Regions from separate parts of the Shewanella sp. M16 genome, predicted to be linked through region 1. Evidence: predicted binding sites of a transcription regulator. Region 1 holds the regulator's gene; the other holds the start of a gene.
The links. The regulator FliA, encoded in region 1, starts transcription of late flagellar genes. The targets are predictions, from matches to a motif close to CTAAAGNTNNNNNNNNNNNNGCCGATA.

Region 1 (7,465 bases):
ATGGCGATTTTTTTGAGTTTTTCAGGATCCATGCCTGCGCCATCGTCTTCGATTTTCAGCAGTATATGGTCGCCTTCCTGACTTGCAGATAAGGTAATCGTTCCCGTTCTTGGCTTACCACTGGCTTCACGCTCGTTTGGCATCTCTATACCATGGTCCACAGAGTTACGCACTAAGTGGACGAGCGGATCGGCAAGCGCTTCAACGAGGTTTTTATCTAAGTCAGTTTCTTCACCGACCATGATCAAATCAATTTCTTTGTTTAGTGTACGAGCAAGATCACGTACCACCCGAGGGAAACGACCAAACACTTTCTTGATCGGTTGCATACGGGTTTTCATCACAGCGCCTTGCAAATCGGCAGTAACGAGATCTAAGTTCGCGAGAGCTTTCGACATCTCCTCATCATCACGGCTGATGCCTAAGCTCACCAATCGATTTCGAACTAACACTAACTCACCCACCATATTCATGATCTGGTCGAGTCGTGCGGTATCTACACGTACTGTTGTTTCACCCTGAGGCACATTCGCAGAGCTAGCCTTAGCAGGTGCTTTATCGACAACCGCAATTTCCACCTTAGGTTTTGCAGCAACGACTGGAGCAGGAGCTGGTACTGCGGCTTTAACTGGCGCAGGAACATGTGGTGCAGCAGACGAAACAGGGGGCGTAGGCGATTTTACTTCAGCTTTAGCTGGTGCTCCGCCTTTCCCATGGAGTTCATCGAGTAATCGCTCAAACTCATCATCGGTAATTTCATCAGCATCTACAATCGGTTGAGGCGCAGGTGTTGCCACAACCTTAGGCTTAACAGGCACTTCAGCCTCAGCTTTAAATTTACCTGAGCCATGAAGTTCATCCAGTAACGCCTCGAACTCATCATCAGTGATGTCATCACCTGATGTTGAAGGTGTTTTAATTGGTGCAGCAGGCTTTGCAGCAACTGGTTCAGATACAAATGTGGTAGCAGCGACCGCAGGTCCCTTTCCTGAACCATGAAGCGCATCCAATAAAGCTTCAAATTCAGCATCATTGATATCATCGATACTTGAAGACGTATTTTCAATGGAAGATGAGTTATCACTTATATCAGCAGGGATTTCTTGAAGGGTAGAAGTATCAATAATGACTTCAACAACAGGTTCTGGCTCTGCAACCTTGGCGGAAGCGACTTCAGATGGCAAAGGTGCACCTGAACTGAGCATTTTAAGTCTCGCTAGCAAACCTGAATCGGCGGGGTCTTGTTGCTCGCCCTGTTGGGTTTGCGCAAACATGGTATTAATTGCATCAACAGCCTGCAAAATAATATCCATCAACTCTGCGTTAACGCTACGCTTGCCTGTGCGCAATAAATCGAAGGTATTCTCAGCCTCATGACAAACATCAACCATGGGAGTTAAGCTAAGAAAGCCAGCACCACCTTTAACGGTATGAAAACCTCGGAAAATGGCGTTCAGCAAGTTAGTATCATCAGGATTATTTTCAAGCGCAACGAGTTGCTCTTGCAGAAGCTCTAAAATTTCACCGGCTTCGATTAAAAAGTCCTGGAGTATCTCTTCATCTACATCAAAGGCCATCAAATTGACTCCCAGTTAGAAACCCAGACTCGATAGAAGATCATCCACTTCGTCTTGACCCGTTACCACATCTTGACGAAGCTCGGCATTCATTATCGGGCCTTCTGCTTCAATATTATTTTTCTGAGCAATCTGACTTTCAATCATAGGTTGCTCACCAAATACCGTCAGCATAGAAACCAGATTACTTTCTACTTCCATTACTAGATCAATAACACGACGTATTATTTGTCCTGTTAAGTCTTGAAAATCTTGCGCCATCAAAATTTGATTAAGCAATTCACGTAATCGAGTCGAGTCATTTGCACTACGAGACATAAGGTCTTGTACATCGTGACAAAGGCCCTTAAATTCAGTCAGCGCTATCTCGCGTCGCATTAATCTGTCCCAAGATGGCATGACATTTTGAATATTTACAGTCACGGCATTAGCCAAAGGTAAACATTCTTCAACCGCATCCATGGTTTTATTTGCAGCTTGTTCGGTCATGTCAATAACGTAATTTAAACGTTGCTTGGCATCGGGGATCTCTGTATTGGCTAATTCAGCAAGACGATTATCAACTTGAAAATCCATCAGCGCACTATGAAGTTGCCGAGTTAATTTACCTACTTCTTCGAATAATTCTCGTTGCAGTGGAGCAGCAAGCTCCCGAAATAAATCATCTGCCTGACTTTGCTCACCTGCACTTAATAATTCAACTAAATGCTGAGCTTGCTCGAGCGTGATGAGCCCTGATGTTTGTGACTTCATAGCTCATCCTTGCTCAAGCGAGTCGTTCGAATATTTTATCTAACTTCTCTTTCAGCGTTGCAGCGGTAAAAGGCTTAACCACATAACCATTCACTCCCGCTTGAGCGGCAGCAATAATCTGTTCACGTTTTGCTTCAGCAGTCACCATTAATACGGGTAAATGCTTTAGCGAATCATCAGCGCGAATTGCTTTTAACAGATCGATTCCTTGCATACCAGGCATATTCCAATCTGTAACAACAAAATCAAAATCCCCCTTTTGCAACATCGGCAGGGCTGTTGAGCCATCGTCTGCTTCTTGGGTGTTATTAAACCCCAAGTCTCGCAACAAGTTCTTGATGATACGCCTCATTGTCGAAAAATCGTCAACAATGAGAATCTTCATATTCTTGTCCAAGGTTTCCTCCGGTGAGCTGACATTCTGTGCTCGATTAATAATTATACTTATGTCCAGTGCTTGAGTTTAGCTTTCAATCGCAACATTGCCTGACTTAATATCTGGCTAACCCGCGATTCACTGACTTCAAGAATGGCGCCAATCTCTTTTAAATTCAATGCTTCATCGTAGTACAGGGATAACACTAATGCATCTCTTTCAGGCAATAATTTAATTGCCTCAACCAGAGCAGAATGAAATTGGTTCTCAGCTAATGCTTCAAATGAATCATCATCGGACCGATCACTCACTGTAAGTATATCCTGAGATACGCCTAAATCTTCTATCCCTATGATTTTTCCGACAGAAACATCGTTAAGAATATGATGGTACTCATCGAGCGTCATATCAAGTTTTTCTGCAATTTCTGTGTCGCGTGCATCACGGCCCAGTTCTTGCTCTAACTCATCAATAGCGTGTGCAACCTTACGATTGTTACGATGAACGGAACGAGGGACCCAGTCGCCACGACGAATTTCATCTAACATGGCTCCACGTATGCGTATGCCGGCGAAGGTTTCAAATTTCGCACCCTTGCCACCATCAAACTTGGATGATGCTTCTAGTAACCCCATCATCCCAGCTTGGAGTAAATCATCTAACTGCACAGATGCAGGTAGTCTGGCGAGTAAATGATGCGCAATTCTTTTAACCAACGGAGCATACTGTTCAACGATCGACGATTTATTGTCTAAACAAGTATACGCAGCGGCTTTATTCACTCGTTTTTTCCTCTTGAAAATCTGGTCGTTGTACTAAACGCTCAACGAAAAACTCCAAATGCCCACCAGGTTGCTGCGGCACAGGCCAGCTCAAAATTTTATTTGCCAATCCTTGATACGCAATCGCCGCTGGTGATTTAGGATAAGCTTCAACCACCAATTTTTGTTTACGAACTGATTTACGTAAGTTTTCGTCAAATGGAATCGTGGCGACTAATTCAAGTGCAACATCTAAAAATCTGTCGGTCACTTTACTGAGTTTAGCAAATAATTCCATACCTTCGCGTAAACTACGCACCATATTGGCAACTATTTTAAAACGGAACACGCCATGCTCACGGCTGAGAATTTTAATCAGGGCGTAGGCATCGGTAATCGAAGTGGGTTCATCACAAACAACGACTAGCACATCCTGCGAAGCACGTGAGAAACTGAGCACCATATCTGAGATCCCAGCCGCAGTATCTACGACTAGAATATCAAACTGAGTCCGCATCTCACTAAATGCACGGATTAATCCAGCATGTTGCGCAGGGCTTAATTCCACCATCCCCTGTGTTCCTGAGGTGGCAGGTACTATGCCTATCCCCTTAGGACCACGCACGATAATATCGTCAAGCTCTGCATCACCAGAGAGCACGTGAGAGAGGTTACGCTCGGCACGAATACCCAGCATGACGTCGACGTTTGCTAAGCCAAGGTCAGCGTCAAGTACCAAGACACGCTTGCCTTTTTCGGCTAATGCCACAGCAGTATTAATAGAAACGCTGGTTTTACCCACGCCTCCTTTGCCACCAGTGACCGCGATTACTTTCACTTTTTCGTTATAGGGTTGATTCATCATACGTAAACCACTTGCTTGATCCAGGGTCATAAATCTACTCAAATGCACAGGCCATATTATCTGACCACGCTGTGTCTTGTAATGATTGTTGTTCTGTACTATCTAACGCTGCGAGTGCCTGCTGGGCTAAATCTAGGGTATCCGCAACTTTCATATCTTCAGGAACTCTTTGTCCATCAGTAATATAACTTAATGGTAATCCGTTTTGGATCAACACACTTAATGCCCCTGCTAACGACACAGATTCATCGAGTTTTGTGAGAACGACACCAGATAGGGGAATGCGTTTAAAATGATTGACTGCATCTTGCAGCACACGGCGCTGCCCTGTCGCAGACAGTACCAGATAACTGCGGATAGGTATCCTGCTATTTGCAGTTAAATTATCAAGTTGCTGGTAAAGGCGCATATCTCGCTGTCCCATGCCAGCCGTATCTATCAATACTAGCTTGCGATTCCTAAACTGATAGAGAATTTGCTCTAATTCATTTAGATCATGAGCTTGCTTTACTGGGCAGCCCATTATTTTGCCATAAGTTGCTAATTGCTCATAGGCTCCGATGCGATAATGATCTGTGGTAATTAAAGCAACATGTTCAGCACCATGATGTGCCGCAAAACGGGCAGCAAGTTTAGCTAATGACGTTGTTTTACCAACCCCAGTAGGACCAACTAATGCAACCACCCCGCCCTGCTTAACAATGTCATCGCCCTGATTATCAAGCATATTAGCGAGACTTTGTGGTAATGCTCTGACTAATTCAGCCGGTGTATAATGCTGGCTCAGCGCGGCTAATTTATTCGCAACCGCAGGGGAGAATTCAGCCTCAAGCAATTTGGCTTCGAGCATAGCACCGACGGGATCGATGCGTTTTTTATGTTCCGTCATCAAGGAGGATACTTGATGTGTCAGTAAATTACGCAGTGATGCTAATTCATCACGCATAGCCTCAATATCAGCACTTTGTTTCTGTGATGTTTGTGGCTTTTTATCAAACGAGGAAGGCGCTTCACGACGTTCTGGTTTCACAGCAGTAGGGGCTTGTAAGCCCTTAGCCCATGCAGGTAACTCTGCATCAACTTGCTGATGTGACATTTGTTGATTCAAACGGCTTTGCTGCTTCTCAAGTAAGGCTTGTAATGAGTCTGCAGGTGCGGCTGGCTTAGCGCGAGTTTCTACACGAACTGGTTGCTTAGCACCCAAGGACACGAGATCGTCGCTCACGTCCATAAAGGTCGGTGCTGGCGCAGTGGCTGCAGTTTTCGCTTTAGGTTCGTCATAGTCAACGGCAGCGACAATTTCGATGCCACCGTTCACTTTTTTATTTGACATAATGACGGCATCTGAGCCGAGTGTTTCTTTCACTTGGGCCAGTGCGGCGCGCATGTCTTTGGCAAAAAATCGTTTAATCTTCACTTATGCGTCCTCTACTGGCCGACTGCAGATACGATACGTATTTGCTTCTCATCAGGTATTTCTTGATATGAAATGACTCTGAGATTAGGAATAGTATGTTTAACAAAGCGTGACAGCGTCGCGCGTAACATACCTGACGTCAACAATATGGCGGGTTGTCCGACCATTTCTTGCTTCTGAGCCGCATCGGCAAGGGACTGCTGCATGCGTTCTGCAAGACCGGGTTCAATATTAGGACCATCACCACCGGTTGCTTGCATTGACTGATGCAACATCTGTTCCAACTCTGGCGCCAAAGTAATGACGGGGATTTCGAGCTCTGGGCCTGAGATTTCCTGAACTATCATACGTTTCAAAGCGATACGTACAGCGGCAGTCAAGACTTCAGTGTCATTGCTCTTAGTGCCATATTCTAACAAAGTTTGCACTATAGTACGCAAGTCTCTAACTGAAACCCCTTCATTTAATAGGTTCTGCATCACTTTTACGACATGTCCTAGTGGCATGATATCTGGAATAAAGCCATCAACCAGCTTAGGTGAGTGTTTCGCAAGCATATCCATCAGTTGTTGCACTTCTTCGTAGCCTAACAACTTAGCGGCATTATTTGTGAGTAATTGACTAATATGAGTTGCAACAACAGTGGCGGCATCGACGACGGTATAACCTAATGTTTGTGCGTGCTCACGTAACTCAGGAGCGATCCATACCGCTTCTAGGCCAAAAGCGGGATCGCGCGTTTCGATACCATCGAGTTTGCCATAGACTTGACCAGGGTTGATCGCCAATTCGCAATCATGACGAATATCTGCCTCTCCGACGACGACGCCCATTAATGAAATGCGATACGCATTAGGCGATAAATCTAAGTTATCGCGAATATGCACCGCGGGCACTAAGAAGCCTAGTTCCTGAGACAACTTTTTACGCACGCCTTTAATGCGGCTTAGTAACTCGCCACCTTGGCCCTTGTCTACCAGAGGGATCAAACGATATCCGACCTCAAGACCAATAGTATCAACATGATGTACATCGTCCCACCCCAGCTCTTTAGGCTCTTTATCTTGTCTTTCTATAGGACCCGATTTCACTTGTTCTAGCGCTTTAAGACGTTTGTTTTCATTTCGTTTATAAACAAAATAAGCTGCACCAGCTGTCATAAAGGCAAAGCTTAAAAACGCCATGTGTGGCATACCAGGAACAATACCCATTACAAACAGGACTCCGGCGGCGATACCCAATGACTTATGACTGTCAAACATCTGACTCATCATCATTTGGCCCATATCACCTGACTCGTTTTGACGAGTCACCATCAAGGCTGCGGCGATTGACAATAATAGACCAGGGATCTGCGCCACTAAACCATCACCGATAGTCAGTAAGGTATAAATTTCAACCGCTTCAGAGAAACTTAAGCCATGCTGCACAATCCCTATGATAAAACCACCTACGATGTTGATCACTAAGATCATGATACCGGCAATCGCATCCCCTTTAACGAATTTGGACGCACCGTCCATCGCACCATAGAAATCGGCTTCACGGGTCACTTCGGCACGGCGTATTCTCGCTTGATCTTGGTTTAAGGTTCCAGCATTTAAGTCAGCATCAATTGCCATTTGCTTACCAGGCATAGCATCCAAGGTAAAGCGGGCACTGACTTCTGCGATACGACCTGCACCTTTAGTAACTACCGCAAAGTTGATGATAATC
Region 2 (7,465 bases), on a different contig from region 1:
TCGCATCACCAATTCGATGGAGAAAGCGATAGGTGAAACTGACCGACGTCGTGAACGTCAGCGGGCGCACAACTTAAAACACGGTATCACGCCTAAGGGCGTCGTTAAACGGATCACCGATGTGATGGATGTGGATGATGGCCGCGACAGTAAAGCTGTGTATGGCAAAGTGGCTGAGCCTAAGCCCCATTACCATAAAGCCGATGCGGCAGAGTTGAGCCATCAAATCGATCAGCTTGAGAAGAAGATGCATGAACATGCGCGCAACTTAGAGTTTGAACAAGCGGCGGCAATGCGTGATGAAGTCAAGCACCTGCGGGACCTGTTGATCAAAGCCTAGATTTATTCTTACGCTCAGTATTAAAAAAGCCGTCCAGCAATCATGCAGCGACGGCTTTTTAATATCTTGACTTGGATTAAGCAGGGACTTTTGATTGGCTCATTTTTAGCTTGATAAACACCGCTAAAGCGCAAATCAGCCCACAGATTAAGCCGACCAAATGCGCCTCGGTTGCTACGCGCGCACCTATCATGGCGGTGACATCACTGCTGGCACCATAAAGCTGTTCGTAACCGACCTTGATGATAACGCCAACGAGCAGCAGATAGCCTGAGCGTAGCTTAAGAACAATATCCTGCACTGCGCCGTAGGCGAACAAGCCATGTAACATACCGCTTAAGCCGACATAACCAAGCAATTGCGGATAGCCTAAATACAAGCCTATACCTTCAAGTAAACATAACACGAAAAATAGTGCACTTAAGCCTTTGAGATGATAATGAAAATGGTGCAAAAATAGCACCACCCACAGCCCTGCAAGGTTCATCAATAGATGCCATTGATTCGTGTGCAGTAAATTTCCTGTGATTAATCGCCACCATTCACCCTCACTAATTGCACTGCGGCGATAGGCGAGTAAGTTATCGACAGTGGGGCTTGCTAAGCCTGCTGCATACAAACCCGCACAGATCAGACTCACCATCAGCGCGACCCAATAGGGACTGCGTGTCATGCTTTAGGCTCGCTGGCGTCAAGCTCAGCCATGACCGCTGCTTTATTCTGTAGATAGTCATCTAATCCACGTTTGCGAAGATGACAGGCAGGGCAATCACCACAGCCATCGCCAATCACGCCGTTATAACAGGTGAGAGTATGGTGGCGAACCAGATCGAGTTGCCGATATTTATCCGCCAGTGCCCAGGTTTGTGCCTTATTGAGCCACATTAAAGGCGTGATGATTTTTAGTTGCTTATCCATGCCTTGAACTAAGGCGGATTCCATCGCTTTGACAAAATCGTTACGACAATCAGGGTAGCCTGAAAAATCGGTTTCACACACGCCTGTGATAATCGCCTGCGCCCCTAATTGATAGGCATAAATACCTGCAAGCGTTAAAAATAAAATATTACGGCCGGGCACGAAGGTATTGGGTAAGCCATTTTCCATCAACTCGTGTGAAACGGGTATCGCATCACGGGTGAGGGCTGAAATAGCTAACTCATTGAGTAAGGTGACATCCATGACTTTATGGCTGGTGATCTTCAAGTGTTTTGCTAAGGATTTGGCGACTTCAATTTCTTCGCGGTGGCGTTGACCGTAGTCAAAAGTGATCCCATGTACTTCATCGTACTGGGTTAGGGCTTGAATAAGGCAAGTTGTTGAGTCTTGTCCGCCACTGAATACCACCACTGCTTTGGACACCACTGTTTTTGACACTAAGCTCGTTGACATAAAGGATTTCACTTCACCGTAGAACAGGTATAAATAGGGCGTTAGTGTAACTCAGGCCTTAGGGCTTGCAAACTCTGACTATAGGGTCGAAATAGGCTTTCTCGGCGCAAAAACTTGCAGCTCAAGCTAAAATCCACTATAAATGCCGCCCCAGAAAAGTGGAACGTCAGTATGAACTACCCTGTCAACGAAGTATTTGAAACCATTCAAGGTGAAGGTGTCTTTACCGGAGTACCCGCCATATTTGTCCGCCTACAAGGTTGTCCCGTGGGATGTGCTTGGTGCGATACGAAACAGACATGGGATGTGCTTGAAGCCAATAGGGTCTCGCCAGAGCAAGTGATTACCGTAGACGGCACCATTGGTCGCTGGGCTGATCATACGGCGCAAAGTCTTATCGCTGCCTTTCACGCTAAAGGTTTTACTGCGCGGCATATCGTGATCACCGGCGGTGAGCCTTGTATGTACGATTTACGCGAATTAACCGAAACCTTGCACAGCCAAGGCTTTGCGACTCAAATCGAAACCAGTGGCACCTTCGAAATCAACTGTGCCGATGACACTTGGGTGACAGTATCACCCAAGGTGAACATGAAAGGGGGCTATCAGGTATTAGCACAGGCGCTGAACCGCGCCAATGAGATTAAGCATCCTATCGCTACTGAAAATCACATCGATGAACTTGATGAATTACTGCAAGACATCGATATTTCAGCGAAAACGATTTGCCTGCAGCCGATTAGTCAAAAGCCTAGAGCGACAGAACTGGCGATGAAAGTGTGTATCGCCCGTAATTGGCGCTTATCGATCCAGACCCATAAGTATTTGAATATTGATTAATGCTAATCTGCAAAGCATAAAAAACGCCTCACAGTTGTGGGGCGTTTTTTATGGTGGATGTTTTGTGGATTCTAAACCTAATGACTTAATACAGTTGCTTAATCAAGCTCACTTAACTGGCCGAAATGATTAAATGCTGCAAGTTGGCGCTGATAGGGCGCAATATCGCCGATGTTAGCTGTAATCCAATCTATATCGTAATAAGTATCAAGGTAACGCTCACCCGAGTCACAAATGAGGGTCACTATTGAGCCTTGCTCTCCACGCGCTTGCATTTGTACTGCAAGTTGCAATGCGCCGTACAGGTTGGTTCCTGTGGATGCGCCGGTTTTACGGCCAATCAATTGTTCTAACCAATGAATCGTCGCCACTGATGCGGCGTCGGGAATTTGCAGCATAGTATCGACAACTCCAGGAATAAACGATGGCTCGACTCTCGGTCGACCTATGCCTTCAATCTTACTGCCATTGCAACAGGTTAAGCTGGCATCGCCGCTCTGATAGAAATCAAAAAAAACGGAGTTTTGCGGGTCGACCACGCAAAGTTGTGTTGCCAACCTCTGATAGCGAATGTAGCGGCCTATGGTCGCCGATGTGCCGCCAGTGCCTGGGCTCATCACTATCCACCGCGGGATAGTGTGTGGCTCGCGCTCCATCTGATTGAAAATCGAGTTAGCGATATTGTTATTACCGCGCCAGTCGGTTGCACGCTCGGCGTAGGTGAATTGATCCATATAATGGCCGCCTAGCTCTGCGGCAAGGCGCGCCGATTCGGCGTAAATCTCACTGGAATGATCGACAAAATGACATTGACCGCCATAGAAAGTGATCTGCTCAATCTTCTTTTTAGCTGTGCTTTTGGGCATTACGGCAATAAAAGGTAAACCGAGTAAGCGGGCAAAGTAGGCTTCAGAAATCGCCGTACTGCCCGATGAGGATTCGATAATTGGCGTGCCTTGCTTAATCCAGCCGTTACACAGGGCATAGAGGAAGAGTGAGCGGGCGAGGCGATGCTTCAAACTCCCTGTCGGGTGGGTACTTTCATCTTTAAGATAAATATCTATGCCATCGAGCATAGGTAATTCAAGCTTAATCAAGTGGGTATCGGCGCTGCGCTGAAAATCCGCTTCAATCTTGCCTATCGCGTGGGCTTCCCATGTTGGGCAGAGTCTGTGAGCGCTGTGAGAATCCACTGGTGGTTGAATCGTGTTAGAAATCATAGTAGTCACATCGAAAGGGATCATTTTCAGAGCTTATCACAGGGACGGGCAAAGCGGTTTTATTGGATGACCTTGAAGTCATTCGCTTAAAGTCGAGCACGACGTAATTGAAATCAAAAAATGTCGTTAACCAAGAGGTTTACTTAACATAGAAATACTAAGAATTTAATTAGATTAAGCTGAAATAATTAGATTAAGTTGGAAAAGACTATGCGGAAGTGGAACAAGAAGGATATGCGAGAGTGAAAGAAATGGTGGAGGGAGAAGGATTCGAACCTTCGAAGGCTGAGCCGTCAGATTTACAGTCTGATCCCTTTGGCCACTCGGGAACCCCTCCACAAACTTTCTTTTTAGCTTTACAACTAACTTTTAAAATTGTCTTTCAAAACATCATCAATAACGGACTTGTTTATCAAGACAAAACTAAACATTGGCCATGCTTAGTCTTTGAAAATGATCCTCTGCGTTAGAGATAAAGATGGTGGAGGGAGAAGGATTCGAACCTTCGAAGGCTGAGCCGTCAGATTTACAGTCTGATCCCTTTGGCCACTCGGGAACCCCTCCACGAATACCTTTAACGCTTTTGTAAAACTCTACATCATTTTCGAACAACACGATAAAACTTGCAGTGCAAATGGTGGAGGGAGAAGGATTCGAACCTTCGAAGGCTGAGCCGTCAGATTTACAGTCTGATCCCTTTGGCCACTCGGGAACCCCTCCTCAATTGCGGCCGCCATAGTAGTCAGAAACCTTTTCCATGTAAATACCCAATTTAAAAATATTCCTAAAGTTATGTATCAAATGGTCGATTAACTAACAACGAATTGTTTTGACGATGTTTTTTTATGCAAATTGATGTTCCTTTAGTCAACGAAGCCCAAATTGGCACCCGCTTAAACGCGGCGATAGAAAACGACAGACGGGGCGAATTCGCCCTGTTGCTGTCGTTACTGTCGGTTGACGCACGGGACATGGCACAATTCCAATGGCAAAATGAATTTGATATGGCGCAAAAATTACAACGTCAGTTCGAATTGCCACCGCAGCAAAGTTTAATGGCGGATTTATCGTCTGCTGAACCAGTGGTTGATAACAGCAGTATTTTTATGGCTCAAGGTCCACGTGCGTTTCAATTACAACAAGCATTGCGACCGGAAGCCTTAGTCATCCGTGGCGGCGAGTCAGTCGCAATGGCAGAAGCGTTAAGTAACTGTGACCATGTGACTCAGCTGAGGCAAAGGGGCCAATTAACCGCACCCAAAGTCGAGATCATGCACTTTGCTGATCAATTGGCAATCCAACGTAATCTTGTGCCTTTGCTCGCCTCAGCCTAAGGCCGTCTTCCCGCAAGTGGTCTTCAATACCCATCAAGTCAATCTGATCCATTTCGATAAATAAGCGTGAGCTAAAGCCAGTTATCTTGAAGCTTAATTACCTATAATTCGTATTAACCTATCGAGTTAAAATTTACCGCGTTAAAAATTTAACGAGCATATTTTAGTGATGCCGTTAATCAGTCGCTCTATACATTAAGGAATACAGATGAAAGGCATAATAGAAGCACAGAGCCCGACAGTGAATGACACTTGCACCGATTGCGGCAGCTTTGTCGATATCGGCGCCGTTATTGATGAACACGATACGTTATTGACGTTAAATTTTGTTGGCGATAGCGCTCAAGCGGATGCCGAAAGCATGGCAACACGCGCTCAAACTCGATTTGCTGAAGTGCAAACTGAATTTGTGACTAAGACTGAAGGCGTCGACTTACTGCTGACCTTCAATGTCAGCGCGGAAAAAATGATTTTTCAATTGGAAAACGGCCTGTAATTTTTAAAGCAGCACTTTAGTTTTTAGTCGGTCATAGATGTCACGGAAATCGCGCTAATTGCCTAAAAATGCTGCTATTGTTAACCAAATTGTAATAAATTGTGCCACATGTTGCTGTGCTTACAACAGTTAGTGTAATCTGCCTCCAAATAAGAATAATTCAATCAGCTTAATTCCACATTTTGAGGTAAGTTTGCTAACAGCAAAGACCTTTAGCCCAACACGAAGTTTTGTAGGGAACCAGCGTGAAGCGACGTCAGCATCAGCATTTATTGGAGTCTTTGGTACAGTCAACTGCAAAACAGCAGGGCGATTTCACAAAGACGGCAGAGTTAACCACAGAGTTGTTGTGCCAGAATTTAGCGGTTTCTTTGGTATCAGTGTGGACTTTTTCATCTGATCAACAAACCCAATCACTCGTCGCACAATTTGGTTCTATGATGTTGCAAGACATTCATAGGCCTAAGTTATTACAAGATTGTCCCCGGTATGTACACGAGCTCAAAACTCTGCGCCATATCGATGCAGGCAATGCCCTGACCGATCCACGTTTAAGTGAATTGGCTGAGTGCTATTTTATCCCGCGGCAAATCAACTCGAGTCTCGACATCGCCATTCGCATCAATGGCCATCTCGAAGGTGTGCTCTGCATCGAGCGGGCACAATTGACTCCCCACTGGCATGACAGTGAAATTCACCTCGCGTGCCAGATGGCTGACCAATTAGCCCTGACCTTAGCGACAAAACACAGCTACGATAAAGAAGAAAGCTTGAGTTTATTTCGCTGTGCCACTGAACAATCGCGACAAATCAGTATGTTAATTAATCTGCATACTGAAAAAGTCGAGTATGTGAATCAGGCGCACAGTGAAATCACCGGCATGCCCCGTGAGCAGATTATCGGCGCGAATATCCGTGAGTTGGCTTTTTTCAAGCAGCATGCCCAATTAGCCGAGCAAACCCTAGCGCAAATCTTTAGGGGCGAAATTGCCAAAGGCGAAGTGCAGTTTAGTCGTGCCGATGGCAGTTGTTATTGGCTGACATACGTGCTGAGTCAGTTCATTACCGATCGCGGTAATCATTATGCCTTGGTCTCGTGTGAAGAAAATACCGACGAGCATAACTATAAGTCAGAGCTTGAACGGCTTGCTTGGCGTTGTGGATTAACGGGACTCCATAACCGTACTCATTTTAATCGAGTCCTTGAACGTACCACGAAGGGACTGTTGTTATTAGTTGATTTAGTGGGATTTAAGCGTTTTAACGATACCTATGGTCATGAAAATGGCGATAGTTTGTTGATAGAAATTGCCCGCCGTTTGAAACATTTTTCTGAGATTAATAAGGCCACCGAAATTGCCCGCGTCGGCAGCGATGAATTTGCCGTGCTATTGACCGATGATAATGCGGTTTACGATCTCGATTATTTTAGTACGCGCCTGTATCAACATCTTGCTATGCCTATTTTAATCGGCCGTGAGCAAGTCGAACCAAAGCCTGCTTTAGCTGTGGTTGATATTGCCTCTGTGGCGAGTTTGTTTGCCCCATTAACCTGTGCCGATATTGCAGTGCAGTATGCTAAAAAGAAAAAAGGCACTGCAATCCAAGTATTTAACAGCACGTTATTGAGTGCATTTAAAGAGGATGCGCAGATAGAACGTGATTTACACAGTGCGATCCGTGGTCGTCAGTTTGAGCTTTATTATCAGCCACTGAGGGATCTTGAGCAGAATACCTATATTGGCGCCGAAGCCTTAATCCGTTGGCATCACCCTAAAAGAGGCGTGTTATTTCCAGCTTCCTTTATTGATATTGCTGAGCAGTCGGGGATGATTAATTCTAT

Region 2: the regulator FliA is predicted to act here: its motif matches at 4,577-4,603, upstream of KFE26_RS12235 (VC2046/SO_2500 family protein).

What each region holds. Positions count from the first base shown of each region.
Region 1 covers NZ_JAGTUL010000023.1:11,983-19,447, forward strand. The annotation lists gene KFE26_RS15385 (chemotaxis protein CheA) at 1-1,577, opposite strand, end outside; gene KFE26_RS15390 (protein phosphatase CheZ) at 1,593-2,330, opposite strand; gene cheY (chemotaxis response regulator CheY) at 2,344-2,727, opposite strand; gene KFE26_RS15400 (RNA polymerase sigma factor FliA) at 2,775-3,488, opposite strand; gene KFE26_RS15405 (MinD/ParA family protein) at 3,481-4,362, opposite strand; gene flhF (flagellar biosynthesis protein FlhF) at 4,367-5,749, opposite strand; gene flhA (flagellar biosynthesis protein FlhA) at 5,761-7,465, opposite strand, start outside.
Region 2 covers NZ_JAGTUL010000016.1:36,656-44,120, reverse strand. The annotation lists gene uvrB (excinuclease ABC subunit UvrB) at 1-340, shown strand, start outside; gene rrtA (rhombosortase) at 417-1,013, opposite strand; gene queC (7-cyano-7-deazaguanine synthase QueC) at 1,010-1,732, opposite strand; gene queE (7-carboxy-7-deazaguanine synthase QueE) at 1,904-2,572, shown strand; gene KFE26_RS12255 (PLP-dependent cysteine synthase family protein) at 2,671-3,816, opposite strand; tRNA gene KFE26_RS12250 (tRNA-Tyr) at 4,045-4,129, opposite strand; tRNA gene KFE26_RS12245 (tRNA-Tyr) at 4,272-4,356, opposite strand; tRNA gene KFE26_RS12240 (tRNA-Tyr) at 4,428-4,512, opposite strand; gene KFE26_RS12235 (VC2046/SO_2500 family protein) at 4,638-5,126, shown strand; gene KFE26_RS12230 (DUF406 family protein) at 5,335-5,622, shown strand; gene KFE26_RS12225 (bifunctional diguanylate cyclase/phosphodiesterase) at 5,868-7,465, shown strand, end outside.